One region of the Arthrobacter sp. L77 genome, then DNA from elsewhere that is predicted to be linked to it. Evidence: riboswitches for the same ligand, from Rfam matches in the RefSeq annotation. Region 1 holds a riboswitch; each other region holds the start of a gene.
What was found. Region 1 has a riboswitch for S-adenosylmethionine ahead of RY94_RS15670 (bifunctional o-acetylhomoserine/o-acetylserine sulfhydrylase). Riboswitches for the same ligand answer to the same signal wherever they lie in the genome.
Positions count from the first base shown of each region.

Region 1 (7,600 bases):
TCGAGCTCGCGGGAGAGCGGGAACCAGGAGTAGCCCGGTCCCGCCGGCAGGGGCGCGCGGACGGACGCCACGGTGAAATCTGCGGGCAGGTGGTCGGCGAGGCCCATGAGGTCCTGCTCGTCGGCCATGTAGCCGTGGAACAGGACGAGCAGGGGCGTACCCCCGCGCTCGGATTCCGGCTTCGACCACAGGACCACCGGGGTCGGGGCGTCGGTGGAGGGCGCGGCAGTGCCGGTGGCAGGTTCAGTCATGCATCCCATCCTTCCACCTCTTCCCGCGGGGCCGCTCGCTGGCGCACGAAGGGCGCCCGTTGCAGAATGGCCCGGTGACCCCTTCCAACGCCGAGACCCCGCTGCCCCCCGACGCCGCACCCGTTCCGGACGGCCCGATGGTCGACCCCGGCCTCCACCCCGACCCGCATCCGTGGCACCGGTACGTGGCGCTCGGAGATTCCTTCACCGAGGGCATCGGCGACCCCAACCCGGAGAGCATCGGGGGCAACCGCGGCTGGGCGGACAGGACGGCCGAGGAGCTGGCGCGCGGCCAGGCGGACTTCGCCTACGCGAACCTCGCGGTGCGGGGGCGCCTGCTGCAGCAGATCATCGACCAGCAGGTGGAGGCGGGCCTGGCTCTCCGCCCGGACCTCGTCACCATCTCGGCCGGCGGCAACGACCTCCTGCGCCGCGGCGGCGATCCCGACCTGCTCGCCGAGAAGCTCGACCCGGTGGTCGGGACGCTGGGCGCTTCGGGCGCGACGGTCGTCCTGGTCACGGGCCCCGACGTCCGCGAGACGGTCCTCGGGAGCGTGCGGTCGAAGACCGCCATCTACAACGAGAACCTCCGGACGATCGCCGCCCGGCACGAAGCGGTCATCGCCGACATGTGGGCGCTCCGCCAGCTCACCAACCCGCAGATGTGGTCCGCGGACCGGCTGCACTTCTCCCCCCTCGGCCACCACACCATTGCCGCCATGGTGCTCGACACCCTCGCCGTGCGGCACACCCTGCTGCCGCTGCAGCCCAAGGACCTGCCGGCGCGGAGCTGGCGGGCGGCGCGGAGCGAGGACCTCGTCTGGGCGCGCGAACACCTCATGCCCTGGGTCCTGCGGCGGCTCCGGCACCAGTCCTCCGGCGACGGCGTGATCGCGAAGCGTCCCGAGCCCGGGCCCATCTTCGGCCCGGGCATGCCGCCGGGCGCCGCGGACTAGCTCCGGTCGGCGCCCGCCGGCGTTCAGCCGTCGAGCGCGACCTCGCCGTTGGCCACGGCGTCGGCGCAGGCGCTGAGGTCCGGCCCGGGCTTGAAGTCGACGAACTGCGGCTGCAGTTTCTGGAAGAGGAACTCGTAGACCTCGTCGCGGGACTTCCCGTCCATGGTCTCCGCTGCCTCCTTCACCGCGCCCTGCAGCGCGCGGTCGGCGTCGAGCAGGATCTTGTCGCGGGCTTCCTGGTTCCAGCCGATGGTGCTCAGTTCCATGAACAGCTCCTCTTCATCGCAGATCGATCGGCCGGTGACGTCGCCCCGGCCGCGCCCGCCACCACTTCCTAAGCAGGCTTACTTCCACCCTAGGTGCTCACCGGCGGCATCGGCTACCGGTCGTAGAAAGCCGATCGGAGCTGGTCGTCGAGCTGGTGGATCTGGGTGAGGAAGGCGTCGTGGCCCATCGGCGAGGAGATCATGTGGACGGGGACCTCGCCGGGCAGGCCGGCCGCGAGCCGATGCGACTGCCAGGGGAAGTACAGCCGGTCGGTGTCCACTGCGGCGATGAAGAACTCCGACGTCGCCGTCCCCAGCACGTCCTCGAGGCTCCCGCGGTCGCGCGCCGCGTCGTGGCTCATGAGCGCCTCGGTGAGGATCACGTAGCTGTTGGCGTCGAACCGGTCCACGAGCTTGTCCGCCTGGTGGTCGAGGTAGCTCTCCACCCGGTAGCGGCCCCGGCCGGCGGGCAGGACGGCCCCGAGGGGCTGCTCGGCGTCCTGCTCCGCACGACCGAAACGTGCTTCCAGTTCCTGCTCCGCGCGATAGGTGATGTGCGCGATCCGCCGGGCGATGCCGAGGCCCGCCTCCGGCTGCGGGCCGTCGTAGTAGTCGCCGCCGCGGTAGGCGGGATCGAGCCGGATGGCCTGCAGCTGCGCCTGGGCGAACGCTATCTGTTCGGCCGAGCTGGCGGCAGTGCAGGCGATGACGGCACACCGCTCCACGCGCCGGGGGAACATCAGTGCCCATTCGAGGGCCCGGGCGCCGCCCATCGACCCGCCGAGCACGGAGTGCCAGCGGTCGATGCCGAGCTGGTCGGCGAGCAGGCTCTCCGCGCGGACGGCGTCGCGGATGGTGACGAACGGGAACCGTGCACCCCACGGTTCGCCGTCGGGTGCGAGGCTGGACGGCCCCGTCGAGCCGTAGCAGCCTCCCAGCATGTTGACGGACACCACGAAGTAGCGGTCGGTGTCCACCGTGCGGCCGGGGCCCACGAGGGAGTCCCACCAGCCCTCCTCCTCCGAGGCGCCGCGCGCCACGTGCGAGCTGCCGGTCAGGGCGTGCTGCACGAGGACGGCGTTGGAGCCGTCCCGGTCCAGCCGGCCCCAGGTCTCGAACGCGAGCTGGACGTCGGGCAGCTCACCCCCGGTCTCGAGGACCAGCGGGCCGACCGACGCGAAACGGAGCAGCCCGTCCCCGTGCGGCGGTGCGTCGTGGGTCCAGTCGGGCAGCGGAGCAGGAGGGTATGTGGTCACGAACGGTCAGGCCCCCTTGGCGGCGCGGAAGCCCGCATCCAGATCGGCGAGGATGTCGGTGATGTTCTCGAGGCCGACGGACAGCCGCACCAGGCCGGGTCGCACGCCCGCAGTGAGCTGGGCCTCCGCCCCGAGCTGGCTGTGCGTCGTCGACGCGGGGTGGATGACCAGCGAGCGCACGTCGCCCACGTTCGCGACGTGCGAGTGCAGTTCGAGGCCGTCGACGAAGCGCTTCCCCGCCTCCAGCCCCCCGGCGATGTCGAAGCTCACGATCGCCCCCGTGCCGTCGGGCCCGTACTTCCTCCCGCGCTCGTACCAGGGACTCGAGGCCAGGCCCGCGTAGGTGACGCGCTCGACGCCGTCGTGCCCCTCCAGCCACTCGGCGACGGCCTGTGCGTTCTGCACGTGGCGTTCGATGCGCAGGCTGAGGGTCTCGAGTCCCTGCGCGATGAGGAAGGCGTTGAACGGGGAGACGGCCGAGCCGAGGTCGCGGAGCAGCTGGACGCGGGCCTTGAGGATGTAGGCGAGGTTCGCGCCGAGCGGGCTGCCCACCCCGAGATCGCGGGCGTAGACGAGCCCCTGGTAGCTCTCGTCCGGCGTGTTGAACCCGGGGAACCGTTCGGGGTCCTGCGCGAAGTCGAAGTTGCCCGAGTCCACGATGACCCCGGCGATGGCGTTGCCGTGGCCGCCGAGGTACTTGGTGGCCGAGTGCACCACGATGTCCGCACCCCACTCGATGGGTCGGATCAGGTACGGCGTGGACAGCGTGTTGTCGACGATCAGGGGGATGCCGTGCTCGTGCGCGACGGCACTGATGCCCTCGAGGTCGAGGACGTCCTGCCGGGGGTTGGAGACGACCTCGCCGAAGAAGAGCTTGGTGTTCGGCCGGACCGCCGCGCGCCACTGCCCGAGGTCGTCGGGGTCCTCGACGAACGTGGTCTCGATCCCGAACTTCTTCAGCGTGTGCTTGAACAGGTTGTAGGTGCCGCCGTAGAGGCTGGGGCTGGCCACGATGTGGTCCCCCGCCTCCGCGATGTTGAGGACCGCGAAGGTCTCCGCGGCCTGGCCGGAGGCCAGCAGCAGGGCACCGACGCCCCCTTCGAGGCTCGCGATGCGGGTCTCGACGACCTCCTGGGTGGGGTTGCCGATGCGCGTGTAGATGGGTGCCAGCTCCGACAGGGCGAACCGGTTCGCGGCGCTGTCCGCGCTCGGGAAGACGAACGAGGTGGTCTGGTAGATGGGGAGCGCCCGCGCCCCCGTGACGGCATCCGGCACCTGGCCGGCATGGATCTGGCGTGTTTCAAAGGACCAATCGGTGGACATGGTGCTCCCTCTGATCAAGGGCTCCGCCTGTCCGATGCTCCGGTCGGTGGACACCGCTCCGGGAGACCGGACCCCGCAGGAGCCCGCGCTTGAACGGCGCCGATGGGACGCCGGACCTGGTCTTCACCCGGGGCACCCCACCGCGGTTGGAGGGTTGCCGGCCAGCAAGCCGGGGCTGTGTGCTGGCACTCATGACCTGCATTCATGTAAGCCGATCCGGGCGGATCCGGCAACCGTGTGACCCTCCGTGAAGCCGCCCGCGGGAGCGCTCCCGACCCGGTCCCGATCCTCTCCCCCGACACGCCCAGGGAGTAAGGCAACCCTTAGTCGAGACCCAGATCACTTAGTGCCAAGATAGCCGCATGCGCCTGGACCATGTATCTTATGCCTGCGAACCCGATGGACTTGCCGCGACGGCCGATCGAATCTCGGCCAAGCTCGGCGTGGAGCCGGTGAAGGGTGGTGTGCACCCCCGCTTCGGCACCCGCAACATGATTTTCCCCCTGGTCAACGGCCAGTACCTGGAGGTCGTCGAGGTGCTGAACCACCCGGCGTCGGACAAGGCCCCGTTCGGTCAGGCCGTCCGCGCCCGCTCCGAAGCCGGCGGCGGCTGGATGGGCTGGTGCGTGGCCGTCGACGATCTGGCACCGTTCGAGGAGCGCCTCGGGCGCAGCGCCGTACCCGGCAACCGGAAGTTCCCGGACGGCCAGGAGCTCACCTGGCAGCAGATCGGCATCAAGGGGCTCATCGCGGACCCCCAGGTCCCCTATCTCCTCCGCTGGGACGACGGCACGGAGGACCTCCATCCCTCGAAGGCGCGGGCCGCCTCGGTGAAGCTGGAGTGCCTCACCATCGCCGGCTCGTCGGAGCGCGTGACGGACTGGCTGGGGACGGACGTCGAGAAGACGCTCGACGACGTGCAGGTCCAGTGGATCGCCCCCAACGGGACGCCCGGTGTCATGTCGGTGACGTTCGAGACCGACAACGGGCGCGTGGAGATCTGAGCCCGCTCAGCCGCCGATCCCCAGGGCGGGCCCGAGCAGCGCGTAGCCGACGAACCCCGTGATGTCGATGAGCGCGTGGGCGATCACGAGCGGCATGACCCGCCGCGTCCGGGTGTAGAACCAGGCGAACAGCAGGCCCATCAGGACGTTCCCGATGAACGGGCCGAACCCCTGGTAGAGGTGGTAGCTGCCGCGGATGAGGGCGCTCGTGATGATGATCGCGGGCGTGGACCAGCCGAGGTCGCGCAGGCGGATGAACAGGTAGCCCACCACGATGACCTCCTCGAGCACCGCGTGCCGGAGCGCGGAGAGGACGAGCACCGGGATGGTCCACCAGTAGTCGTCGAGCGCGGCCGGCACGAGCGCCGTCGTGATCCCGAGCGCGCGGCCCCCCGTGTACACCCCGAGCGTGCCGACGGCGATGATCGCGGCGAGGCCCACCCCGACGCCGATGGTGCGCAGCGGCTGCTCGAAGGTGAGGCCGAGGCGCCGGACGGCCGAGACGCCGGGCCCGCTGAGCAGGAACAGGACGAGGGCCACGGGCATCAGCGCGAAGAGGATGTCCAGGAGCTGGTAGGCGAGGTCGAAGTATTCACGCTCGTTGAGCACCGGGTTCAGGGTGGTGGTCTGGCCGGCGAGGGGTCCTCGTGTCAGTTTGTCCGCCAGGCTGACGACGGCGTACACGCCGGACTGCCCGAGCGAGAGCCCGAAGACGATCAGCAGTTCGGCGGTGATGCGTCGCCGCGAGGTAGGACCCGCGGGGTCGTCCGCTGCGGACGGGGCGGTGGAGGACGAGGACTCGGCAGTCATGACGCTATCCTGCCAGCGGGAAGGACAGCCTGTCCCCCGATCCCGTCGTCGTCGGTCAGGGGATAGAGATGCGCCACCCGGAGCCGCGGATTACGTCACCCGATTGGGTCTTTTTGATCGCCTCCCTCAGGCCTACCGTGGACGCAGGATGCTGCCCGGCCGGGCAGCTGAACCAGGGAGGACCTTTGTCATGAGCACACAAGTTGCAGAATGCAGTGTCGCCAGCTGTTCCTTCAACGACCATTCCCATTGCAATGCAGCCGCCATCACAGTAGGCGGAGAAGAGGACCACGCGGCGTGCGCCACCTTCATCGACATCGGTGTCCACGGCGGCCTGCCCAAGGTCCTGGCCGGCGTCGGAGCGTGCCAGCGCACCGAATGCACCCACAACGATCATCTGATGTGCAACGCACCCGAAGTCCGCGTTGGCCCAGGACCCGACAACGCTGACTGCCTCACCTACATCCACCGGTAGCGCGAATCACGATCCAGCGACACTCAGCGGAATCGGCATCAGGCGGTTCACCTCCCAGGGGCAGCCCGCGGCCGGCCCAGTCAGTTCCATCACTGCGGCGGCGTGCCTAACCCCCTTGCGCCTGTCCCGCAGGAATTGTCCGATGGCCGCACCCGCTTCGCCTACCGTGCCCATCCAGACACGAGCCCGCACCAGGTGGGATTCCTCCTGCCGTCGATGCGGTGGCCGCATACGGGCTGGTCGCTGGCTTCGGAGGCAGGACGCCACCCGGCTCGAAGAACCGTCACCGTTTTGAGAACCATGCTCATGTCGTTACCGTTAGTGACAATGGTAATCAATAATGGGAGGGTCGGTGTGGTGTGGGTCTCAACCTCAGTGGCCTGTCGGTGCGCATCGGGGACCGGGGGGTCATCAGGGATGTAACCCTGGCGGTTGCTCCTGGTGAAGCAGCGGCCTTGATCGGGGCTTCCGGGTCGGGCAAGTCGATGACTGCCGCGGCCATCACGGGATCCCTCCCGGGAAGCGCACACGTTACTGGTCGTCTGGTGATCCATGGTCGGGACGTTCGTCTTGCCACGAGGCTCCGCCCGGAGGTGGCCGCCGTGCGTCAGGACTCCCTGACTGCTCTTCATCCGCTGGTGCGGATCGATCGGCAACTCGTACCCGTTCTCCTTCGATCGGGTGCCGCCACAACCCGGGAAGCGGCGACCGGTCGGGTTGCGTCGATGCTCGAGGATGTCGGTTTCGCTGACCCGCTGCGCATCCTGCGAAGCTTCCCGATGGAGCTCTCCGGGGGACAGCGGCAACGCGTCTGCATCGTTCAGGCGCTGGCCTGTCGTGCCTCGTTCCTGGTTGCGGATGAACCGACGACGGCTCTCGACGTCGTGTCACAGCAGCTCGTGCTCTCGGCGTTACGGACAGCAGCTCAAGCCGGCACCGGCATCCTGCTCATCACCCATGACGTCGCGGCGGCCGCTTCCCTGTGTTCGCGGGCAGTGGTCATCGACGACGGGGTGGTCGTCGGTGAGGGTTCCTTCGTCGACCTCGCCGGCAGTACCGCGTATCCGCGCGCACGTGCGCTGATGCAGTCCGCACGGCCTGCGCCCGGCGGGGAAAGCATCACGGCCGCATGACTTCCACTCCTACCGCGACTCTCATGGCACGGGATCTACGGCTCTCACTGTCGCGGCCCGGGCGGGCCTTCCGCAGGAGTGCGGCGACGGAGGTCCTTCATGGGGTGTCGCTGCAGGTTTCCAGCG
Region 1 covers NZ_JWSU01000008.1:173,603-181,202, reverse strand. The annotation lists gene RY94_RS15690 (alpha/beta hydrolase) at 1-251, opposite strand, end outside; gene RY94_RS15685 (SGNH/GDSL hydrolase family protein) at 389-1,207, shown strand; gene RY94_RS15680 (hypothetical protein) at 1,231-1,473, opposite strand; gene metX (homoserine O-acetyltransferase MetX) at 1,587-2,729, opposite strand; gene RY94_RS15670 (bifunctional o-acetylhomoserine/o-acetylserine sulfhydrylase) at 2,736-4,052, opposite strand; SAM riboswitch class IV at 4,133-4,249, opposite strand; gene RY94_RS15665 (VOC family protein) at 4,415-5,056, shown strand; gene RY94_RS15660 (CPBP family intramembrane glutamic endopeptidase) at 5,063-5,866, opposite strand; gene RY94_RS17560 (DUF1540 domain-containing protein) at 6,057-6,341, shown strand; gene RY94_RS15655 (ATP-binding cassette domain-containing protein) at 6,701-7,474, shown strand; gene RY94_RS15650 (ABC transporter ATP-binding protein) at 7,471-7,600, shown strand, end outside.

Region 2 (7,600 bases), on a different contig from region 1:
GGCGGCCAGGGCCCGCGGGGCCCCTTGCCCGTTGCTCTTGAGGATGCGCGGGTCCAGCAGGGGATACAGCAGGTCGACGATCAGGTTGACGACGACGAAGACCGTCGCCGTCAGGAGCACCAGTCCCTGCACCAGTGGCACGTCCTGGGTCGTGACGGCCTGGAGGACCACCGAGCCAAGCCCCGAGCGTGCGAACACGGTCTCGGTGATGACGGACCCTGCGAACAGTGTTCCCACCGTGATCCCGGTGATCGTCAGGGCCGGTCCTGCCGCGTTCTTGAGCGCATGGCGGAAGAAGATCCAGGACCGTGAGGCGCCCTTCGCGCGGAGGACGTCGATGAAGGGCTGCTCGTAGACGTGGTTCATGCTCTTGAGCAGCACCTGCGCGACGGGAGCCGAGACGATGATCGCCAGGACCAGCACGGGCACTGCGAGGGACAGGAACGAGCCATCAGGGAACAGCGACATGACGCCCCAGCGGATCGAGAGCAGTTCCAGCAGCACCAGCCCGAGCCAGAACACGGGGATCGCCGAGAACAGGGGAGGCAGGTTCACCAGCACCCGACGGACGGCGTCCCGACGGGTGAGGGTCGCGGCGGCGACGAGGAGGACGGCGATCACCACGGCGATGACGAACGCCGAGCCCGCCAGGGCGACGGTCGATCCGGCGACCCCGCTGATCCGGTCACTGACCGACTGGCCGGACGCCAGCGAGTAGCCGAAGTCTCCGGAGAACAGCCCTGCCAGCTGGTGCAGGTACTGCACCATCAGCGGCTGGTCGTAGCCGTACTGACTCTTCATGGTGTCGATCGCCGCCTGGTCCACCGCTGAATCGACGGTCAGGAAGATCGTCACGGGGTCACTGGGCAGGAGCTGCACCGCGAGGAAGACGAGGGTGTAGGCGAGCCACACCACGAGGAGTGCCTGGCCGACCCGCTGGGCGAGGTAGCGTGCCACAGGTCCTATCCGCCCGTCTTCCACGCGCCCTGGAAGACGGGAGCCGTGCCGGAGGTGAACTCCACGTGCGTGTCGCTGTGGGCGCCGTACACCTGGACCTCGTCCCACAGCACCAGCGAGTAGGCCTTGTCGACGACCAAAGCCCGCTGTTCCTGGGCGAGCAGGTCATCACGCTCCGGGCCCGGGGCCGCCGCGCGTTCCGCCGCGAAGATGACGTTGAGGTCCTCGTCGCTGGTGTGCGTCATGGTGTTGTCGGCCGGTTCGAAGATCGGGCCGAGGCCGCCGTAGATGAACTGGCGGGTACCGAAGAACTCGACGTCGGGATCGGGCATGGCCGTGGCCAGGAACGTGTTGTCACCGGCCCGGTTGTCGAGTTTGACGCCGATCTCCCGCCACTGCTGTTCGATGAGTTCGAAGGCGGGTCTGATGACCACGGAGTTGTTCGAACTCGTGACGGTGACCTCGAGCTTCACCCCGTCCTTCTCCCGGATGCCGTCCGTGCCGACGTCCCATCCGGCTTCGTCGAGGAGCGCCCTGGCTTCGTCGGGCCGGTACTCGAGCTCCTCGGACAGGTCGACGAAGCCCGGGGCCTGATGATTCAGCACCGACCCGGCGAGTTCATAGCTGTCGGACAGGACGGTGTCCTTGATGCTCTGCCGGTCGATGCCGATCTGCAGCGCCCGACGGACGTTCTCGTCGGCGAGCTTGCCACTGCCGATCCGTACTGCGGCCATGTTCACGGTGAGGTCGACACCCTCGGCGGGGAGGACCTGGTTCCCGCTGGCCGTGAGGGCCTCCTCGTCGAGGGGCTGAAGGCCTCGTACCAGGTCGACCTGCCCCGACTGCACGGCGCCGGCGCGGTGGGCGACCTCCGGCAGGTACTTGACGACCACCCTGTCGAGGTAGGCGTCCCCCTGGTTCTCCGCGGTCTCCGGAGCCCAGGCATAGTCGGCTCGCTTGGCGAGCACCACCTCCTCGTCGGGCTTCTCGGACTCGAAGGTGAAGGGACCGGAGCCGGAGATCTGCGAGATGGCGGATTGTCCCGCCGCATCGAGTTCCAGGGTGGCCGGCGAGACGAGCCCCGAGGTGACCGACGACGTCGCCCGGAGGAAATTCGCGTTGGGGGAGGACAGCGTGACCTTCACCTGGTTCTCGCCGACGACCTCGGCCGAGCTGTAGCCGGCGAAATCGACATTCGGCTGGATCTGCGCGGACTCGATCCCGAGCCCCAGGGCGTCGAGGTTCAGCTTCACCGCCTCGGCGTCCAGGGGAGAACCGTCGCTGAAGGTGACTCCCGGCCGGATCGTGAAGGTGAACTCCGTTGCAGCGGCGTTGGCGGAGAACTCGGACGCGATCCAGGGAACGAGCTCGCCCTGCTCGGCGTCGAAGTAGGTGAGACGGTCCAGGACGCTGTTGAGGACGTTGGACTTCTCGTAGAAGCGTGCCGCCTGGGTCTGCCAGTTGTTGATGGGCGTGACCTCGGCGTAGACCAGGGTCCCTCCGTCGACCGGTCCACCGGTACCGGCATCCTGCGCTGCCTGAGGGGTCGACGGGGAACTGCACGCAGTGAGCGCCAGTGCGGTGAGGCCCATCATCGCGACGACACGCAGGGATCTGCGGGCTGGAGCGGGGCTGGAAGCGGGGCGGGAAGTCATGCCGGTCCTCTCGGTCGTGATCGAGGCTTCCCCATCCGCGCACGCTGCAGGCACACCCCTCAGCGAGGGTGGCACCAACGGGGGACAAGGCTATCTCCATCGGTCCTGGCAGTAGCACCGGCCCCGACGGGGTGGTTGCTGCGGCTTCAACGAGCCAGGTCTCTCAACCGCTCTGGATGGTGGTTCTGTCCTGGGGAGCGAACCCGGCGGACTATCGAATAGAACCCCAGAACGGCCGACCGATCAACACGGGCGAGTCTCAGGACGACACATTCGGGCGAGGACCCGGCGGCCGGAAGGGACCGGGCCATGGAACACGCTCGGTGGGCCCGGGCCGCGATGCGGGTCCTGCTGGACTAGACGGCGGCGAGGACGGCGAGGGTGACGAGGGCGTTGTTGGCGGCGTGGAGGAGTATCGGCGCCCAGAGGTTCCGGTGGAACCGTCGAAGGAGGGCCAGCGCGATGCCGAGGGTGAAGAGGTAGACGAACGTGAGAGGGACGAGGTGGACGGCCGCGAAGAGCGCGGCGGACAGGGTGATCGCGACTCCGGGCCGGAAGCGCCGGGTGAAACCGTCCAGGAAGGCGCCCCTGAACAGGACTTCCTCCCAGAGCGGTGTGAGGACGGCGATGATCAGGAAGCAGACGACGATCCACGGCCCGGGCAGGGCGGCGATCTCCGCGAGGGGGTCATCGGCCGTGCCGGCCGACGCCGTGTCCACCCCGAGGGAGGTCAGCGCGACGAGGACGAGGCCCTGCAGGCTGCCGCAGACGATGATGATGACCGGAATCTGCCAGAGCAGGTGGACCAGCCGGGCGGTGGGGCGTCGGAAGCCGAGATCCGCCGGGGTGAAGCGGTTCCTGCGGACGAGGTGGAGATAGAGGGCGAGCATCGCGGCCACCGTGACCGTGACGAGGAAGACCGGCAGAAGGGACGCGAGCGTGAAGTCGACGATGCCCGAGAGCCCGACGGCGACGATCGCACCGGCGGCGACGGCGATGTAGACGACCACGAACATCAAGGCCCAGGCCGCCTGGCCGAGAGTCGTGGGCGTCACCTGCCGTCCCGCGGGGTCTCGGTCGATGCTCGGACTGGCTGCCATAGGAGGATCCCCCGGTAACGATGTGACGGTGCGGTGATCCTTCACGCTATCCCCTGACGTGCTCGAAGCTCCTGCGGGAACCCGGGGTGATGCGGTCCGCTAGCCTGTCCTCATGCGCAGGACATCTGCACGACGGTCGGACACCGCTGGAGGGGAGCGCCTGCTGATCCTGTCCGCAGGGGTGGGGGCAGGGCACAACAGCGCCGCGGCGGCCGTGGAGCAGGCGTGCGCCGCGCGCGCCGACATCGCCGAAGTGCAGGTGCTCGACGTGCTGCAGGTGAGTAGCCCGCTGTACCGCGCGTTGCTGGGGAAGGGTTACTTCGTCCTGGTCGAGGGTCTGCCGTGGCTGGTGGAGTGGGGCTACGACATCAGCGACCCGCCGTTCCGGCGCCGGGGCCCGATCGACCCGTGGACACGGGCGAACGCCGTCCCGGTCATCGATGCGATCGAACGGTTCAGACCGACCGCGATCGTGTGCACGCACTTCCTGCCGGCCCAGCTGCTGGCGTCATTGCTCCTCCGCGGCGTGATCGATGCGAGGACCGCTGTCGTGACGACGGACTACGACTTCCAGGGCCTGTGGCTCACGGGCGCGTTCCACGCGCTCTTCGTGGCGAGGGAGGAGGGGAGGGTGGCGCTCACAGCGCTCGGCCTTCCCCCTGATCGCGTCGCCGCCACGGGTATCCCGATCGCCGGACAGCGCGACGGCGCGCCCGCGCGCGACGCCGACGCGCCTCCGATGCTGCTGATCTCGGCGGGCGCGACCGGCGGCGACTATGCGGTGTCGGTGGTACGGCAGACGATGCACATGCGCTCGGCATTCACGGCCACGATCGTGTGCGGACGCAACGATGCGCTGCGTCGGCGGATCGAGGACCTGGTGGCGCCCGCGGGTGACCGGTATCGCGTGCTCGGTTTCACGACGGAGATGCCGCAGCTGCTGCGTACCGCGGACCTGTTCGTGGGCAAGCCCGGCGGGCTGTCGGCGTCGGAGTGCATGGCTGCAGGGCTGCCCATGGTGCTGGTGAACCCCATCCCGGGGCAGGAGGTCCGCAACGGCGACTACCTGATGGAGCAGGGGGCGGCCGTCCGGTGCAATACCGCCGCGACGATCGGCTGGAGGATCGACGAGGTGCTGCGCGAGCCGGGTCGCCTGCAGCGGATGCAGGCGGCTGCGTGGAGCACCGGTCGCCCTGACGCCGCGGCGGACGTGCTGGCCGGCCTGCTGGACGGGCCGTCACGCCCGCTGGTCGTGACCCGCGCGGCGCAGAAGACGATTCTCGCCGCGAGCGAGCAGCGCGTCGTCGCCACCGATCTGACAGGACCGGCCTCGCTGGTCCGTCTGGTCGACTCGGCCGCCGGGAGCACGGTCGCGTTGCTGCAGGCCGGCGAGCTGGGGCACCTGCAGAAGCGGTACGCGACTGCAGACGGGGGTCTGGTGCTGCGCAGAGACCGAGCGCCCGTGGCGCTGCGGTGGGAGTCGCGGCGGTTGCTCCGTGCCATGCTGTCGGGCGACGACGCGCTGCCTGTCCGCGTCGAGGAGCTCTCGGCGTCATCTCCCGTCCTTCCCTGACGGCGGGCGGGCTGTGATGCCCGTCGATGTCAGGAAGGTGGCCCGTCCGCGCCGCCTTCCTCGCCCATCGGTCTTTCCAGCCCTCCGGGGCGTCGCAACCGGGGTGCGTCCGCCCAGCTGCCCGGGCTGTGCTGGCCGGCGAGCAGCGCCCAGTCACCCGCCCGGGGGGACCAGCGCCGCGTGGCCGGATCGCGCTGCAGGGTGGGCCCCGCATCCAGGGCGACCCGCACCGTTGTCTCCGCGCGGGGCTGCAGGGTCACCTTCCGGAAGCCCAGGAGCTGGGCCACCGGCCTCCGGGCGGACACGTCCGCGCCGTACACCTGGATGACGGTCGAGCCCTCGCGGTCGCCCGTATTCGTCACGAGCACGTGTGCTTCGCCGCCCGAGTCGTCGAACCTGTGATCGAGCAGCCGGTGCCCGATCGTCGTGTAGCCCAGGCCGAAGCCGAACGGGAACGCGGGTGCATGTCCCTCGCGGTCCAGCCGGCGTTGACCCCACGCGTCGTCGTAGACGGCGGACTTCGCGGTGCGGTCGAACGGTGGCAGATGCGCGGCGTCCGTCGGCAGCACGAACGGCAGCCGCCCGCCGGGCTCCGTCCTGCCGGTCAGCACGCTCGCCAGCGCGCGGCCGCCCTCCATGCCGCCGTACCAGGCGATGAGGAGCGCCGGCACACGATCCCGCCATCCCTCCGTGAGGATCGCGCTGCCGCCGATCAGCACGACGACGGTCCGGGGATTCGCAGCGACGACCGCGTGGATGAGGCGCACATCGGCCGGGCGCAGGTCCAGGGAGCTGCGGTCGCCGCCCCGGACGAAGCGTGACGCCACGTGTGCGACACCGATGAGCAGCCGACGGAGGAATCCCGAGCCGAAGGCCCGGCCGAGCACGCTCACGTCGACGCCCCCGGTGACGACGGACTCGCCCTCGTCGTGCTGGTCCAGGCCGACGACGACGATCGCGGTCTCCGCTGCGGCTGCCAGCGCGGCCGCTGCGCGCTCGTTCCTGCCGGAGGTGGTCGTGATCCGGACCCGGGGAAGTGCCTCACGCAACCCCTGCAGCGGAGAGACCGTGGACGGAGGCCGGACGCGGGAGGAGCCATGATCGCCGAGGTTCGCCCGTGTCGCGAGCCGTCCGATCACGGCCAGATGCCCGGTGGTGGGCGTCAGCGGCAGCAGCTGGACGGCGCCGACGGGTTCGTTCTTCAGCAGGACGATCGACTCCTCGGCGGCCTGGCGGGCAAGCGCCCGGTGCGCCGGGGACGCGACAAGGGCGGGGGACGGGCCCGCCGCCTCCCGGGTCACGGCGTGCAGCACGCACGTGCGCAGGATGCGGTGCGCGGACCGCAGCACGGTCGCACGGGCCAGGTCGCCGCGCCGCAGCGCGGCCGGCAGATCGCGGGCGCGCAGCAGTCGCAACGGCATCTCCACGTCCATCCCCGCCTCCAGGCTGAGGGCCGCATCGTGGACGCCGAACACCCAGTCGCTCGTCACGAACCCCGTGAAGCCCCACTCGTGCCGCAGCACCTCCGTGAGCAAGGGGCGATTGACGTCCATGTACTCGCCCCGGACCCGGTTGTAGGCACTCATCACGGAGTCCGCGCCGGCGTCCACGACGGCTTTGAAATGCGGTAGGTACACCTCGTGCAGGGCGTGGTCGTCGACCGACACGTCCACCTCGAAGCGCTCGTCCTCCATCGAGTTGAGCGCGAAGTGTTTCACGCATGCCATGGCGTGCACGCGTACGCCTCGCGTGAGGGCCGCCCCCATCCGGCTGGTGAGCACGGGATCCTCCCCGTAACACTCCTGCGCCCGGCCCCACGCGGGATGGCGGAGCAGATTCACGCAGACGGAAGCGGAGTAGTTCGCTCCCCGCGCGCGGGTCTCGAGACCGATCGCGTGACCGACCCGCTCCTCCAGCAGCGGATCCCAGGTCGCGGCTCGTGCCATCGTCACAGGGAAGGCCGTGGATGCGCCGATCACCACGCCGCGGCCGCCGTCGCTGAACCGGATGCCGGGGATGCCGAGCCGCGGGACAGCCCCGGCCACGAAGGGCCGCCGACCCAGCAGCGTCGGGATGAGCGGGAGCAGCAGGCCGGGGGAGTCGCCGTCGAGCAGTCCGAGGATCTCCCTCTCCGTCATCAGGCCGATCAGGTGATCCGCGGCCTCGTCGGCGTCGATCTCGCCCTCCCCGACGGCCCGGACCGCCTCCCCGTACGCGCTGCCCGACCGCGCCGTCACGTCCGTCGAGGCAGGCCCGTCCTCCCGCGCTGCCCGACGCCTTGCAGCCATCTTCATGCCCTTGATTCTGCACCCTCC
Region 2 covers NZ_JWSU01000004.1:473,116-480,715, reverse strand. The annotation lists gene RY94_RS04830 (ABC transporter permease) at 1-957, opposite strand, end outside; gene RY94_RS04825 (ABC transporter substrate-binding protein) at 963-2,612, opposite strand; SAM riboswitch class I at 2,706-2,795, opposite strand; gene RY94_RS04820 (CPBP family intramembrane glutamic endopeptidase) at 2,969-3,712, opposite strand; gene RY94_RS04815 (MGDG synthase family glycosyltransferase) at 3,825-5,285, shown strand; gene RY94_RS04810 (beta-glucosidase family protein) at 5,315-7,579, opposite strand.
Region 2: another riboswitch for S-adenosylmethionine. It lies ahead of RY94_RS04825 (ABC transporter substrate-binding protein); the one in region 1 lies ahead of RY94_RS15670 (bifunctional o-acetylhomoserine/o-acetylserine sulfhydrylase).

Region 3 (7,600 bases), on a different contig from region 1:
TGTTCCTCGTGGCCGCCGAACTCATCGCCTCGTCCATGGGCCTGGGCTTCCTGCTCACGGACTCCCAGCAGACAGGCCGCGTGGACCGGATCATCCTCGCGATCATCCTGCTCGCCGTGATCGGCAAGACGACGGATGCGCTCCTCGGCATCGCGGAACGCTGGGCGGTGCGACGGTGGGCGTAGGCACCGGCACGGCAGGCACCGGCACGGACGCGGCCACCGCAGCCCAGGAGGAGGCCGGGCGCCTCGCCTTCTGGGCCGAACAGGCCGCACGGCTCGACTGGGACACGCCGTGGCACACCGTGCACTCCTTCGAGAAGGCTGAGCCGCAGGCGGACGGGACCCTCAGCATCCCGGCCATCGAGTGGTTCTCCGGCGGCACCCTGAACGTCGCAGCGAACTGCGTGGACCGGCATGTCCGGGCCGGGCGCGGCGATCGCGTGGCACTCCACTTCGAGGGCGAGCCCGGGGACCGCCGCACCGTCACCTACGCGGACCTGCAGGACGAGGTGTCGCGGGCCGCGAACGCGCTGCTGGCCCTGGGCATCGGGACGGGCGACCGCGTGGTCGTGTACCTGCCGGTCCTCGTCGAGACGGTGGTCATCACGCTCGCCTGCGCGCGGATCGGCGCCGTGCACTCGCTGGTCTTCGGCGGGTTCTCGGCGGAGGCGCTCCGCTTCCGCGTCGAGGACACCGGCGCCAAGCTGCTGGTCACCACGGACGGCCAGTTCCGGCGGGGCGTCGCCGTGCCCGTGAAGGACAACGCCGACGCCGCGGTGGCCGGGGACAACGGCATCGAGCACGTCCTCGTGGTGCGTCGCACCGGCTCGGACATCAGCTGGAGCGAGGGCCGCGACGTGTGGTGGCACGACGTCGTCGACACCGCCTCACCGCACCACGAGCCGGAGGCGTTCGACGCCGAGACGCCGCTGTTCATCATGTACACGTCGGGGACCACCGGGAAGCCCAAGGGCCTCGTGCACACCTCGGGCGGGTACCTCACGCAGGCGTCCTGGAGTTTCGAGCATCTCTTCAGCAACCCCGACCCGGCGCTGCGCGAACGGGACGTGCACTGGTGCACCGCCGACCTCGCCTGGGTCACCGCCCACACCTACGAGCTGTACGGCCCGCTCTCCAACGGGGCGACGCAGGTCCTCTACGAGGGCACACCCAACACGCCCCATCCGGGACGCCACCTCGAGGTCATCGAGCGCTACGGCGTCACGAGCTACTACACCGCGCCCACGCTGGTGCGCTCGCTCATGGGCTGGTTCCCGGACGGCGTCCCGGGCTCCTACGACCTCTCGAGCATCCGCGTGCTCGGCACGGTCGGCGAGGCGGTCAACCCCGAGGCGTGGCGCTGGTTCCGCCGGAACCTCGGCCGCGACGAGGTGCCCGTCGTCGACACCTGGTGGCAGTCGGAGACCGGCGCCACCGTGCTCTCCCCCAGCCCCACCGACGCGGACTTCAAGCCGGGGTGCGCCGCCCGCGCACTGCCCGGGGTCAGCACGCGCATCGTCGACGAGGAGGGCCGTCCCGTCCCGCCGGGCGTGCAGGGCCTGATCGTGGTGGACCGTCACGGCCCGGCGATGGCACGCACCGTGTGGGGCGACCCGCAGCGCTACCTCGACTCCTACTGGCGGACGTTCGCGGCGCAGGGCTGGTTCCTGGCCGGCGACGGCGCACGGTACGACGACGACGGCGACACCTGGATCCTGGGCCGCGTGGACGACGTCATCAACGTCTCGGGCCACCGGCTGTCCACGATCGAGATCGAGTCGGCGCTCGTGGCCCACCCGCTCGTCACCGAGGCCGGCGCCTGCCCCGTGCCCGATCCCCTGACGGGCCATGCCATCGCGGCGTTCGTGGTGCTGGCCTCGGGCGCCGATCCGGACACGGACGTCGCCTCGACGCTCCGCGCCCATGTCGCGACGGCCATCGGGCCGATCGCGCGGCCGTCCGCCGTCGTCGTCGTACCCGACGTGCCGAAGACGCGCTCCGGGAAGATCATGCGCCGCCTGCTGACGCAGCTCTACGAGGGCTCAGCGCTCGGGGACACCACCTCCCTGCAGAACGAAGGGTGCATCCCTGGGATCCAGGACGTGCTGTCCCGCCGGTGATGCGCCCTCGGGCGATCCGGCGTTAAAAGAAGGAAGCGGCAGGGGCCCCGTCCAAGCGCCTGCCGCTTCCCGCGTGTGGTTCGTTCCGGTGTCAGCCAGCGACCCGGACGAAGGAGGCTCCCGGGAGATCCGAGAGGGAGTGCTTCATGGTGAGGTTCGCGCCGTTCATGCCGCTGCTGATGACCTGGCCGCCGCCGGCGTAGATCGCGACGTGACCGCCGGTGATGACGAGGTCACCCGGAGCCGGGGTGCCCACGGTGGGGCCGAACCGGAAGAACTGCGAGGGGCCGAGATCGCCCGCGGGGATGCCCGCGGCGCGCAGCGCCTTCTCGACCAGGATGGTGCAGTCCTGGACGGCACCGGCGGCGAGCTGCGACTGGGCGGAAGCAAGGAGGGTACCGCCGGCGCTGCCGGAGGTCGCGATCGGGGTGATGCCGGCGGAGGCCAGCTGCACGCCCGGCGCCGGAGCCGTGGACACGGCCGGAGCGGGGGCGACAGCAGCGGCCTGCTGGACCGGCGCCGCGGGAGCAGCCGCCACGAACGCCGCGGGCGCGGCGACGGGCACCGACACCGATACCGTCCGGGCCGGAGCCGCAGCGGCACCGCCGGTGGGGATGGTGATGGTGTCGCCCGGGAAGATGACCGATGCGACGGACAGGCCGTTCGCCGTGAGGACCGCGGTCAGGTCGACGCCGTAGCGTGCCGAGACGGCGCCCAGGGTGTCACCCGCGACGACGGTGTGCGTCGTCGCGGCGGCGCCGGCGGCCGGTGCTGCGACGACCGCGGGGGCCGTCGTCGTGCCCTGCTCGGTGTACTCACCGGCATGGGCGGTGCCCACGGCGCCGAGCGCGAGGCCCGAGGTGACGGCGGCGATCGCGACGGGGCGGCCTACGGCGGTGGCGTGGGCCTTGGCGGCGCGGGACAGGCCCTGCAGCGCGAGACTGCCGTCGACGTCGGCACGGTGGCGCGCTGAAGAAATGTTTCGTGACATGGTTCTATACCTCTCCCATGCCTGCGGGGTGAGCTGTCGGGTTCGGATGGGAGTCACCCGGCCGCGGACATCACCCGTGGGTGATGTGGTGCGACTTAACCCCGAGGGCGCCTGCAGGGTCTCCTGCGCGCCCGGTGGAACTAGTGGTTCCCCCGTCCCTGCCTTTCGTGGTTGCAAACGAGTCCGGGACGACGGCAGGGCTCGGCAATCCGTCCAGGAGCGCCCCACGGTCGCGGAAGCACGTGCTGACCATACCTAACAGCAGTCACTTCTGTCACATTTGAGTAACAGGAGGTGAAGTGCTCCTCAGCCGCGCAGCGTCCGCCAGCGACGGAGGGCGAAGACCGTCCCGGCGGCACTGAGCAAGAGCAGCACCGCCTGCTGGACGTAGAACCAGTCCGTGGCCGCCGCTCCAAAGCCGCCCAGGGCCACGAGGATGCTGCTGGCCAGCGTGAGCGTCAGCGCGGCGCCGACGTACCAGAGCGTCTGCCACAGCTTGCGGTCCTGCGCCCGGCTTGCCGATCTCCATTCCTCCATCCCTCCAGCCTAGGTCGCCGCAACCCCTGCCTCACACGGGGACACATGGTTTGGTTCTGCACCGGCCCGGTGTCAGACTCGATCCGACCATCCCGAGCGGCCGAGAGATCTGGCTCACTGACGCCGCAGCAACCCTGGCCTCCGCGTCCCCGCGGCGACATGAGGGTGCTACTGCCAGAACGATGGAGGGAACCATGAGCATCGTCCCGGCCGCCTGCGGCACCCACCCCGACCTCCGACCCACCGTCGCAGTGTCAGAATCCAGCAAGGCAGGTGCCTGATGGCAGAACGTTCCTTCGGTTTCCGCACGCGCGCACTGCACGCGGGCGGCACGCCCGACGCCACCCACGGGGCCCGGGCGGTCCCGATCTACCAGACGACGTCCTTCGTGTTCAAGGACACCAACGACGCCGCCAACCTCTTCGCGCTGCAGAAGTACGGCAACATCTACTCGCGGATCGGCAACCCCACGGTCGCCGCGTTCGAGGAGCGCATCGCCTCCCTCGAGGGCGGGATCGGGGCGGTGGCGACGGCGTCGGGCATGAGCGCGGAGTTCATCACCTTCGCGGCGCTCTGCCAGGCCGGGGACCACATCGTCGCGGCCTCCCAGCTGTACGGCGGCACCGTCACCCAGCTCGACGTCACGCTGCGCCGGTTCGGGATCGAGACCACCTTCGTCCCCGGGACGGACCCCGCGGACTACGCGGCCGCCATCCAGGACAACACCAAGGCGGTCTACGCCGAGGTGATCGCGAACCCTTCCGGCGAGATCGCCGACCTCGCGGGCCTCGCGAAGGTCGCCCACGACGCCGGCGTCCCGTTCATCGTCGACTCCACGCTGAGCACGCCCTACCTGGTGCGCCCCATCGAGCACGGCGCGGACATCGTCATCCACTCGGCCACCAAGTTCATCGGCGGGCACGGCACCACGCTCGGCGGCGTGATCGTGGAGAGCGGCCGGTTCGACTGGGGCAACGGCAAGTTCCCCATGATGACCGAACCCGTGCCGTCCTACGGCAACATCCAGTGGTGGGCGAACTTCGGGGAGTACGGGTTCCTGACCAAGCTGCGCACCGAGCAGCTCCGCGACATCGGGCCCTCCCTCTCGCCGATGTCCGCCTTCCAGCTCCTGCAGGGGGTCGAGACCCTCGCGCAGCGCCTGGACGAACACCTCGAGAACGCCCTGGCCGTCGCCGAGTGGCTGCAGGCCGATCCGCGGGTGGAATACGTCAACTACGCCGGGCTCCCCACCCATGCGCATCATGAGCGGGCGAAGACCTACCTGCCGCAGGGCCCCGGCTCCGTGTTCAGCTTCGGCATCAGGGGCGGCCGCAGGGCGGGCCAGAAGTTCATCGAGTCGCTGCAGCTCGCCTCGCACCTCGCGAACGTGGGCGACTCCCGCACCCTCGTGATCCATCCGGGCTCGACGACGCACCAGCAGCTCTCGGCCGAGCAGCTCGCCGCGGCGGGCGTCCCCGAGGACCTCGTGCGCATCTCCGTGGGGCTGGAGGACCTCGAGGACATCCTCTGGGACCTGGACCAGGCCCTGGACATCGCGGTGAACGCCTCCGACGCCGCCTTCGAGGACCTGCCGCAGGAAGCGGCCGGTGAGAACGACGACGACGCGTCGGCAACACGGGCAGTGGGAGTGGGAGCATGAGCAGCAGCACCGGCAACACGACACCGGAACGGACCTGGGAGGGGCCGTCGGCACCCGAACGGCTGAACCTGCTGAGGAGTGCGCGGTCGGTGGCGATCGTCGGCGCGTCGGACAAGCCCTCGCGAGCGTCCTACTTCGTCGCGACCTACCTGCAGTCCTCCTCCCCCTACCGCCTGTACTTCGTGAACCCGGTGGCGAAGGAGATCCTCGGCCAGCCGGCCTACGCGTCGCTGAAGGACCTGCCCGAGGTGCCCGACGTCGTCGACGTGTTCCGCAAGCACGACGACCTGCCCTCGGTGCTGCAGGACGCGCTCGACGTCGGCGCGAGGACGCTCTGGCTGCAGCTGGGGTCCTGGCACGAGGACGTGGCGCGCGACGCCGAAGCCGCAGGCCTGGACGTGGTGATGGACCGCTGCATCAAGATCGAGCACGCACGCTTCCACGGCGGGCTCAACCTCGCCGGGTTCAACACCGGCGTCATCTCCTCCAAGCGGCAGCTCACCTCCTAGCGGAGGTCCGGCAGCCCGGCGGGATCATCCGGCGCCGGGACGGGGCCGGGCACGAACGTCGCCTCCTCCGCGCCGGGATCCCCGGTGCCGGGCACGGACGGGACCTGCCCGGGACCGCCCGCGGGCGCGAGGAGCCACACCCTGCCCTGCGGCGCGGGGACAGCCCGCCCATCAGCGGACGCGCCGCTCTCCCGCGGGTCGGCAGCAGGACCGTCCGGAGCCCCCGGCCCGGGCTGCTTCAGCTGCCGGACCTCGGGACCCCGGCCGCCCGCCTTCGCGGTCCCGTTCCCGGGGACCGGACCGCCTGCCGTGCCCCTGCCGGGGACCGGGCTGTCCGCCGTCCCCTGCCCGGGGGCCGGACCCATCTTCCCGTCGCCTGTGGCCGGATCGACCGGCTTTCCGTTCCCGGCAGCCGGACCGCCTGCCTGTCCGTTCCCGGGGACCGCTGTCCCCGGGGCCCGGCCTCCCGGCACGGTGCTCCCGGGCACCGGGCTTCCCGGCACGGTGCTCCCGGACGCGAGCGGCGCCGCCATGGAGCGACGCTCGCGTCCGGGCGCCGGCGCGGATCCCGCCGGTCCCACGGGTGACGCCGCACCCGGGGGGACAGCGGCCGGGGGCGCCTCAGCAGCAGGAGTCCCGGCGGGGGGCGCCTGGCGCGCGGGAGGGACTGCAGCGGGTGGACCCGCAGCGGCCGGCCCATCCGGGGCGGCAGTAGGCGGGGTGTGTTCCGGACCGGACGGACCGGCGCCTGCCGGGCCACGCGGCACCGCATGGTCCGCGGGCGGACCGGCGTCCGTCACGGGGGGACCGGCATCGGCCGACCGGCCCACCTCCGCCGCGGCCGACGGCGCAGGAACCGGCTCCGCGAGCGACCGGGCCGGGGCCTCGGCGGACGGGGCGACGACGGGCCCTCCGCCGCCGTCCGGCCCCGCCAGTGCGCCGGGAAGCGGGTGCGCCCGGTCGACGCTGTCCCGGATGCTGAAGCGTGCCATCGATTCGACGGCCTCGGTGAGGCCGTCGGTGAGGGCGGTGCCGGCCGCGACGCCGGACATCCCGACGCCCATGGACACGGCCAGCGCTCCACCGATGAAGGTGATACGCCTCTTGTTGCGGCGGCCCGACGGCGCCCTGCCGCCGTCGGCCATGAGCTGGGCGAGTTCGGCGGTCACCTCGGGCGCGGGTCCCGCCCCGAGGGTGCGGAGGGTCTCCACGGCGCGCACGAGGGCGGGGTCCTCGGCGACGCCGGCCTCGTCGAGGAGGTGCCGTACGGCGTCCGGCGTCTCACGTGCAGTCATGGCGCTTCCGATTCATTGGGTTGAACGAGGTCCTTCAGCCTGAGCAGTCCCCGCCGCTGCAGCTGCTTCACCGATCCTGCCGACTTCCCGAGGATCTCGGCGACCTGGTCGATCGGCAGCTCCGCCACGATGCGCAGGAGGATGACCTCGCGCTGGTCGGTGCTGAGCTGTTCGAGCAACCCCCCTGCCACGTCGAGGTTGCCGAGCGCCACCTCCTCCGCGGAGTCCGTGGTCCGGGTGTCGCCGTCGACCTCGTAGCCCACCAGCACGGGCGCCCGCGTCCTCCTGCGCACCTCGTCCACGTAGCGCGCGTGGGCGACGGAGAAGGTGAACGTGCGCAGCCCGGGAAGCCCTCCGGTCACCGACTCGAGCCTGGAGAAGACCGCGAGGAAGACGTCCTGGGTGAGGGCCTCCGGGTCCTCGGACCCGCGCCCCGAGAAGTATCCCAGCACGGCCGGGCTCAGGGATTGATAGATCAGGGACAGG
Region 3 covers NZ_JWSU01000004.1:988,741-996,340, reverse strand. The annotation lists gene RY94_RS07330 (ABC transporter permease) at 1-185, shown strand, start outside; gene acs (acetate--CoA ligase) at 176-2,122, shown strand; gene RY94_RS07320 (LysM peptidoglycan-binding domain-containing protein) at 2,214-3,113, opposite strand; cyclic di-AMP (ydaO/yuaA leader) riboswitch at 3,117-3,299, opposite strand; gene RY94_RS07315 (hypothetical protein) at 3,420-3,650, opposite strand; SAM riboswitch class I at 3,735-3,839, shown strand; gene RY94_RS07310 (O-acetylhomoserine aminocarboxypropyltransferase/cysteine synthase family protein) at 3,931-5,310, shown strand; gene RY94_RS07305 (CoA-binding protein) at 5,307-5,819, shown strand; gene RY94_RS17745 (hypothetical protein) at 5,816-7,114, opposite strand; gene RY94_RS07295 (RNA polymerase sigma factor) at 7,111-7,600, opposite strand, start outside.
Region 3: another riboswitch for S-adenosylmethionine. It lies ahead of RY94_RS07310 (O-acetylhomoserine aminocarboxypropyltransferase/cysteine synthase family protein); the one in region 1 lies ahead of RY94_RS15670 (bifunctional o-acetylhomoserine/o-acetylserine sulfhydrylase).

Region 4 (7,600 bases), on a different contig from region 1:
AGCGCAGCACAAGCGTTCTGGAGCACAGCACCGGATGATCGGTGCGCCCGGACCGTCGGGGGCGGCCCGGTCCGTCCGGTGGGGCCGCCTCCGGCATGGGGAGCGGTGCGCCCGGACCATCGGGTACATCCGGCCCGTCGGGTGCGTCTGGCATACCGAGCGGTGCGCCCGGAGCGTCGGGTGCGGCCCGGTCCGTCAGGTAGGGCCGCCTCCGGCATGGGGAGCGGTGCATCCGGAGCGCGGGGCAGCGTATCCGGAGCGTCGGGTACATCCGGCCCGTCGGGTGCGTTTGGCATACCCAGCGGTGCTCCCGGGGCGTCGGGTGCATCCGGTCCGCCGGGCGCATCCGGCGTACGGAACGGTGCGTAGATCCCGGGAGCTACGGAGCGCCTGGCGTTTCTCGTGCACACCCTCGTGAATCAGGACAGCCCGCACCACACTGAAGACGAGGGCCAGCTGGCACACAGAAGGCGGCGCCCACACAGTGAACGCCGCCTTCATCGTGCTGGTCGGACTACAGTGCAGCCTCGATGGCCTCCGCGACCGGCGTCTCACCGGTGTTGAACTGGATGGTCTTGTCGACCGTGCCGAGGTTACCGAGGACGACGGCGGCCACGAGTGCGACATCCTCGCGTGCCACCGAGTCCTGCTGCGGCTCGGCGGACACCTCGATCATCCCGGTTCCCGGGTCCGTGGTGAGTGCTCCCGGCTGGAGGATGGTCCAGGCGAGCTCCGAGTTGCGCAGGTGCTCATCAGCCGCGGCCTTCGCCTCGGCGTAATGGAAGAAGCCGTTGTCCTCGGGGACACCGTGGTCCTTACGTGCCCCGAGGTAGGACACCATGACATAGCGCCCCACGGACGCCTCCTGGGCGGCGTCCATCGAGCGGATCGCAGCATCCCGATCCACGGCATACGTCGCCTCGGGGCTCGCGCCACCTGCGCCTGCAGACCAGACGACGGCGTCATGGCCACGGAAGACATCGGCCATCTGCTCCACCGACAGCTCGGAGACGTCCGCGACAACGGGGGTTGCCCCGGCCTGCTCGACGTCGCCGGCGTGGTCCTGGTTACGGAAGACCGAGCTGACCTGGTGGCCCTGGCTCGTGAGGATCTTCGTGAGATGCAGGGCTACTTTTCCGTGCCCACCGATGATGGCTACGCGTGACATGGGAACTCCTTCTGTCGGATGACTGGTCGTCGGATACCTTGTCTTCGACGCTAGTCCCCCGCACCTCGGGCTGGCCACCTTCCCGCGACTGTTCCGCCGCGAGCGCAGGTCTATTCCCAGCTGAAGCCACCAATGCCCCACGCTTACTGAGGCAAATGACGCGCCAGGGCGGACGAACCACGACGCTCCCGCCATACCCGCCTGGTGCCAATGACCGACCCCACCGACACGTAAGGCGGAGACTACCCGTGGCGCCCGAACCACGCCCGCCGGGTCGACGATGACCAACCCGGCGACGCGTCAGGGGCGGACCGGCGCTAGCCGATACTGCGCACCGCGGTGCTCCTCGGGCAGGCGGTCGCCCTTCCCGAACAGCTTCTGACGCAGTGTTCCCTCCGTGTATTCGGTGGGATAGGCACCACGCTTCTGCAGTTCCGGCACGACGAACTCGATGATGTCCTCGAAGGTCCCCGGGGTGATCGCATAGGCGAGGTTGAAGCCGTCGACGTCGGTCTCCTCGACCCACGCCTGGAGCTCGTCGGCGACCTGCACACCCGAACCGACGATGCGCGGCCCGAGCCCACCGATCCCCGCCGACTCGGCGATGTCCCGCACGGTCCACGGCGACCCGTCGTCGTTCACCTTCTGGAAGTTCGCGACGGCGGACTGGATGGCGTTGGACTTCACGTTGCCGAGCGGTTCGTCCGGATCGTAGACGGAAAGGTCCACACCGAGCCATCCCGAGACGAGCACGAGGGCACCCTCATAGCTGACGTACTGCTGGTAATCGGCGTGCTTGGCCTGGGCCTTCTCCTCGGTCTCGTCCGTGATCACGGTGAGCAGGGTATAGATCCGCACCGAGTAGCGGTCACGACCCTCGGCCTCGACCGCATCCCTGATCTTCCTGACCACGTCCTTCAGCTTCTCCTTCGTGGGTGCAGCGACGAACACCGCCTCGGCGTTACCTGCCGCGAAGGCGATGCCCCGGGAGGACGCTCCGGCCTGGAAGATGACCGGCGTCCGCTGTGGTGAGGGCTCACTGAGGTGGATGCCCGGGACCTTGAAGTACGTGCCGTCGTGGCCGATCTCGTGGACCTTGGCCGGATCCGTGAAGACGCCCGTCTCGCGGTCGCGGACCACGGCGTCGTCCTCCCACGACCCCTCGAGCAGCTTGTAGAGGACCTCGAGGTACTCGTCCGCGTGGTCGTAGCGCGCGTCGTGTTCGAGCTGGTCCTCCTGGCCCATGTTGCGTGCAGCGGACGGCAGGTAGCCGGTCACCACGTTCCAGCCGACCCGCCCCTTGGTGAGGTGGTCCAGCGTGGAGAGTCTGCGCGCGAAGGGGTACGGGTGCTCGTAGGCGGTGCCGGCGGTGACGCCGAACCCGAGGTGCTCGGTGACGAGCGCCATGGCCGAGACGAGCAGGAACGGATCGTTGACCGGGGTCTGCGTCCCCTGCCTCAGGGTGGCCTCGTTGGAGCCGCCGAAGACGTCGTAGGTGCCGAGGACGTCGGCGATGAAGACGCCGTCGAACAGTCCCTTCTCCAGGGTCTTCGCCAGGTCGGCCCAGTAGCCCAGTTCCTTGTAGCGCCAGGACTGATCCTCGGGGTGACGCCACAGACCCGGCGACTGATGGCCCACACAGTTCATGTCGAAGGCGTTGAACCGGATACGGCGTGGTGATGCGGGCATGAAGAGTCCTCACGTCGGGGCACTGCCGTGGCGGAAGCGCCATACTTGCCCGCACTGCCTGTGCCGGGCCGAATCCTCACCTGGGGCACCCCGCTACAGCGAGGGGGTTGCCGTCCAACAAACCAGGGTTTTGCGTTGGAGCTCTTGATTCTGGTCTCGAGCGTAGGTGGGCCGGCACGCCGTCGTCCACCCGCCGTCGTCACGGGGCGTCACGCCTCGAACCTCCCCCGCCGCCCGGAGAAGGTCCGACGACGGCGGTCGGCATTCGCACGAAAGGGACCAAAAAGTGCAAAGAAAGCATTGCAAACATATCTTTGCGCGTGCACACTGGAGGCATGAAGGAGAGCACAGGCAACACAGGACACCCGTCGGAGGACGGCAACCGCATCCTGGACGGAGCGGCACTCAAGGCCCTCGCCCACCCTCTCAGGGTCCAGTTACTCGAGGTCCTGTCTAGCTACGGGCCGCAGACCGCGAGCAGCATCGGCAAGAGGGTCGGCGAATCGAGTGGGGCAACGAGCTACCACCTGCGGCAGCTCGCGCGCCACGGCCTCGTCCGCGAGGTGGAACGGGGCTCCGCACGGGAGCGGTGGTGGGAACGCCCCCGCGGATCCCTGACGCTCAGCACCCCCGAACTCGAGCAGGACCCCACCACACGGGAAGCCACGCGGCAGGTGAACCGCCAGTTCGAACGCGGCCGCTCCGAAGCTCTCGCCACCTTCATGGCCAGTGGTTCCGAGTCCATCCCGCCCGAGTGGGCGGACGCAGCCGTGATCGCGACGATGAACGCCCACCTGACGGTGGACCAGCTCGCAGCCCTCACCCGGGACATGAGCGAGATCTTCCGCGAGAAGCTCGACGCCTACCGCTCCGAACCGGGCACCCCGGGAACCCGGCCCGTCCAGATCCACTTCAACGCCTTCCCCCTCATCGATCCCCAGGAGACGACATGACCAGCACAACCCTTCACGCCGGCTACCCGGCGCTCGCCGGATCATCCCGCGGAGGACTCACATCCCGGACGCTCATCCGCCTGGGCACCGCGTTCATCGCAGCAGGATCCTCTCTCGCCTCAGCAAAGGGCACCGACGTGGAGCTCTTCCACCGCCACCTCGAGCGCAGGACGGATCTGCGGGCCGCCGCCCACAGCGGCATCCATCTCCTCTAGCCGCCCTGTAGCTACCGCAGGTAGGACGCCCCATTGACGTCCACCACGGTGCCGCTGACCCAGAGCGGAGCATCGGTAGCGAGCCACGTGACCGTCTGCGCCACCTCCTCCGGCGTCGCGACGCGATTGAACGGACTCTGTGCGCGCACCGCGTCGCCACCCGGGCCGTCGAGCACTGTCCTGCCCATGTCGGTCTCGACGAATCCCGGCGCGACGGCGGCAGCAAGGATCCCGTGCGGTGCGAGCGCCACCGCGAGGGACTGTGTCATGGAGTGCAACGCCGCCTTGCTCGCACCGTAGGCCGGTGTGACGGGCTCGCCCCGGTAGGCTCCGCGTGATCCGACGCTGATCAGCCGTCCGCCCTCCGGCCCCGCCGGCCGGTCGAGGAGATGCCGCGCGACCAGCCAGGCCAGGTTCGCCGGCCCCAGCAGATTCACGTCCAGCGTGCGGCGCCACGCTTCCTGCCAGTCCGCGAAGGACACGGTGTCGATCGGATGCGCCTCGAACATGCCGGCGTTGTTGACCAGCACGTCGAGAGTGCCCAGCCCACCCACGGCCTCGTCGACGATGCGACTGCAGGCCTCGGAATCACCGACGTCGCCGACGACCACCACGTGTCCGTCGCCCGGAAGCGCATCGCGCACCGCCGTGGCGGCGCGCCCATCACGGCCGGCATGGACGGCGACACGATGCCCACGCCCTGCGAGATCATGGGCGATGGCTGCACCGATGCCCCTGCTTGCACCGGTCACCAGAATCTTCGATGTCATGGTTCAGACCGTACCTCGCGTGCGGCACCGCAGCGGAGAGGCCGGGCCCCGGCAGGAGAAGTGACCACCGGACATGGCACGTTGACCCCGGTCGGTACGGATGCGAGGGTGGCTGGATGAGCACCGACACCCCGGACGTCCAGGTCAGCAACAACGAGGCAGAGAGCCGCTACGTGGCCACCCTCGACGGCAGCCCTGTCGGTACCGCCGCCTATGAGCGGTCCGGCGATTCGATCACCTTCACGCACACGGTCGTCGACCGGGACGTCGAGGGTCGCGGGATCGGAAGCACCCTCATCGGGTATGCGCTCGACGACGCCCGCCGGCAGCACCTCACGGTCGTTCCCCAGTGCGAATTCGTGGCGGCCTTCATCGAGGAGAACCCCGACTACCAGGACCTGACGGCTTAGGCCGCTCCCCTGATCCCCTCGCGCAGGGCCGCGTCGATGAGCACTTCGGCGGCACGGCGCGCCTGACCCGCAGCTTCCGAGGAACCGGCGATCGCCGCCGTCGTCTGCGCGCCTTCGGCGAGGATCGACAGCTGTGGCGCCAGGTACGGCGGCGCTCCCGCCGCCTCCGCCAGGTCCCCGACGTACTCCTGGAACGACTCCTTGTGCTTCCTCGCATACTCGGCGACGTCAGGGCTCATTGCGCCGAGTTCGGCGAAACTGTTGATGAAGCCGCAGCCGCGGAAGGAATCCTCGCCGAACCACTGCGCGAGGTAGTCGAAGATCGCGAGAAGCCGGGCCCGCGGACAGTCTCCACCGCGGACCTGCGCATCGAGCCCCTCCGTCCAGGACCGGTGTCGGCGTTCGAGGACGGCCATGACGATGCTGCTCTTGGACGGGAACTCCTGGTAGAGCCTCTTGAGCGAGACGTGCGCTGCCGAGCGCAATTCGTCCATGCCGACAGCCTGGATGCCCTTCGCGTTGTAGAGCCCGTCGGCGGTCTCCACGATGCGGCTGCGGATCTCGGAGCTCGTCATTCAGCCATTCTACTTGAATTGAGAACGAACGTTCTCTATATTGGCCACCGAGAGAGAACGAACGTTCTCTCCGCTCGAGACAAGGACCACCCACATGGGCTTCATCAAGGTCGGCACCGAGAACAGCACGGACATCGAGCTCTACTACGAGGACCACGGCGCAGGCCGGCCCGTCGTCCTGATCCACGGATATCCCCTCGACGGCGGCTCATGGGAGAAGCAGACCGCTGCTCTCCTCACCGCCGGGTACCGCGTCATCACCTACGACCGCCGCGGCTTCGGCCGATCCAGCAAGCCGACGACGGGCTACGACTACGACACCTTCGCCGCGGACCTGAACACGGTCCTCGAGACGCTCGACCTCACTGAGGCCGTCCTCGTCGGCTTCTCGATGGGTACGGGCGAAGTGGGACGCTACATCGGCACCTACGGCGAGGCCCGCGTGGCGAAGGCCGTGTTCCTCGCCTCGCTCGAGCCGTTCCTGCTCCAGACAGAGGACAACCCCTCCGGCGCCCCCGCCGCGGTGTTCGACGGCATCCGGAGCGCGGCGATCGAGGACCGCTACGCCTGGTTCACGAACTTCTACAACGACTTCTTCAACACGGACAACTTCCTCGGCAACCGTCTCAGCGAGGGAGCACTGCGCAACGCCTGGAACGTCGCCTCGGGGGCGTCCTGGTATGCGTCGTTCGCCGTCGTCGATTCCTGGCTGACCGATTTCCGCGGCGACGTCGGGAAGATCACCGTCCCCGCCCTGATCGTGCACGGCACCGACGACCGGATCCTCCCGATCGACTCCACCGGCCGCGAATTCACCAAGCGCCTCCCCTCCGCCGAATACGTGGAGATCGAGGACGCCCCGCACGGCATGCTGTGGACGCACGCCACCGAGATCAACGAGATCCTGCTCCGCTTCCTGTCGAAGTAGGCCGTCGAAGCAGGCCATCGAAGGAGTTCACGGCACGACGACGGGACGCCGGCGGATCCGGCGTCCCGTCGTCGCGGGCGCTGTCGTCGTGCGTGCCGTCGTCGTCCGTGCGAGAAGCCGTCCGCGCAAGAGGGCGTGACCCGGACGCCGTCCGCGCTGGAACTGGATGCCACGTGTGGGTGCGTCGACCAGGAGGTCGACGCCCGTGGCCCGGGCCGGGCGCGGACTCGCAAGGAGCACGACGGCGTCGGCCACCGCTACGGCGGACAGGCCGCCCCGTCGCGGATCAGCGGAGGTCGGCGGCCTGCCGCCGCAGGTGCGCGTGGAGCCCACCGTATGCATCGACCGAAGGGAAGAGTGCCTTGGGCGCCTTGACCACCACGCTGTAGTTCGCGTCGACGGCGTTCGCGATCGGGGCCAGCGCGGTCTGGGTCAGGAGCTGGTAGGCATCGAGCTGGTGCAGCCCGAAGAGGTCCTGGAACCAACGGATCATCTCCAGCTGGCCGATGCGCCATGAATCCTCCATGGGGCGCGAGGACCCCACCGCCATCCAGTGGTAGTCCGTCTCGAACCGCGGCCACGCCGGGGCCCCGCCCTTGACGAGCTCCACGATGATGGTCGAGTGCATCGCTCCCTCGACGGCGGTGCCGCAGGCCTCCCCCTCCCCCTGGCGATAGTGGCCGTCGCCGATGGAGAACAGCGCACCCTCGACATTGACCCCGAGGTAGACCGTGGTGCCCGCCTTGACGTCCGGTGCGTCCATGTTGCCGCCGAACCGCTCCGGCACCAGCGCCGACCGGACCTCCCCGCCGGGCGGCGCGACGCCGACTGTCCCGAGCATCGGCTCGAGCGGCAGGGCGACCTCGAAGTCGCCGTGCCTCGACTGGAATCC
Region 4 covers NZ_JWSU01000005.1:304,140-311,739, forward strand. The annotation lists gene RY94_RS09440 (HNH endonuclease signature motif containing protein) at 1-38, shown strand, start outside; gene RY94_RS09445 (SDR family oxidoreductase) at 515-1,168, opposite strand; gene RY94_RS09450 (LLM class flavin-dependent oxidoreductase) at 1,469-2,857, opposite strand; SAM riboswitch class IV at 2,894-3,007, opposite strand; gene RY94_RS09455 (ArsR/SmtB family transcription factor) at 3,193-3,810, shown strand; gene RY94_RS09460 (hypothetical protein) at 3,807-4,025, shown strand; gene RY94_RS09465 (SDR family NAD(P)-dependent oxidoreductase) at 4,037-4,795, opposite strand; gene RY94_RS09470 (GNAT family N-acetyltransferase) at 4,912-5,205, shown strand; gene RY94_RS09475 (TetR/AcrR family transcriptional regulator) at 5,202-5,780, opposite strand; gene RY94_RS09480 (alpha/beta fold hydrolase) at 5,875-6,708, shown strand; gene RY94_RS09490 (acetamidase/formamidase family protein) at 6,995-7,600, opposite strand, start outside.
Region 4: another riboswitch for S-adenosylmethionine. It lies ahead of RY94_RS09450 (LLM class flavin-dependent oxidoreductase); the one in region 1 lies ahead of RY94_RS15670 (bifunctional o-acetylhomoserine/o-acetylserine sulfhydrylase).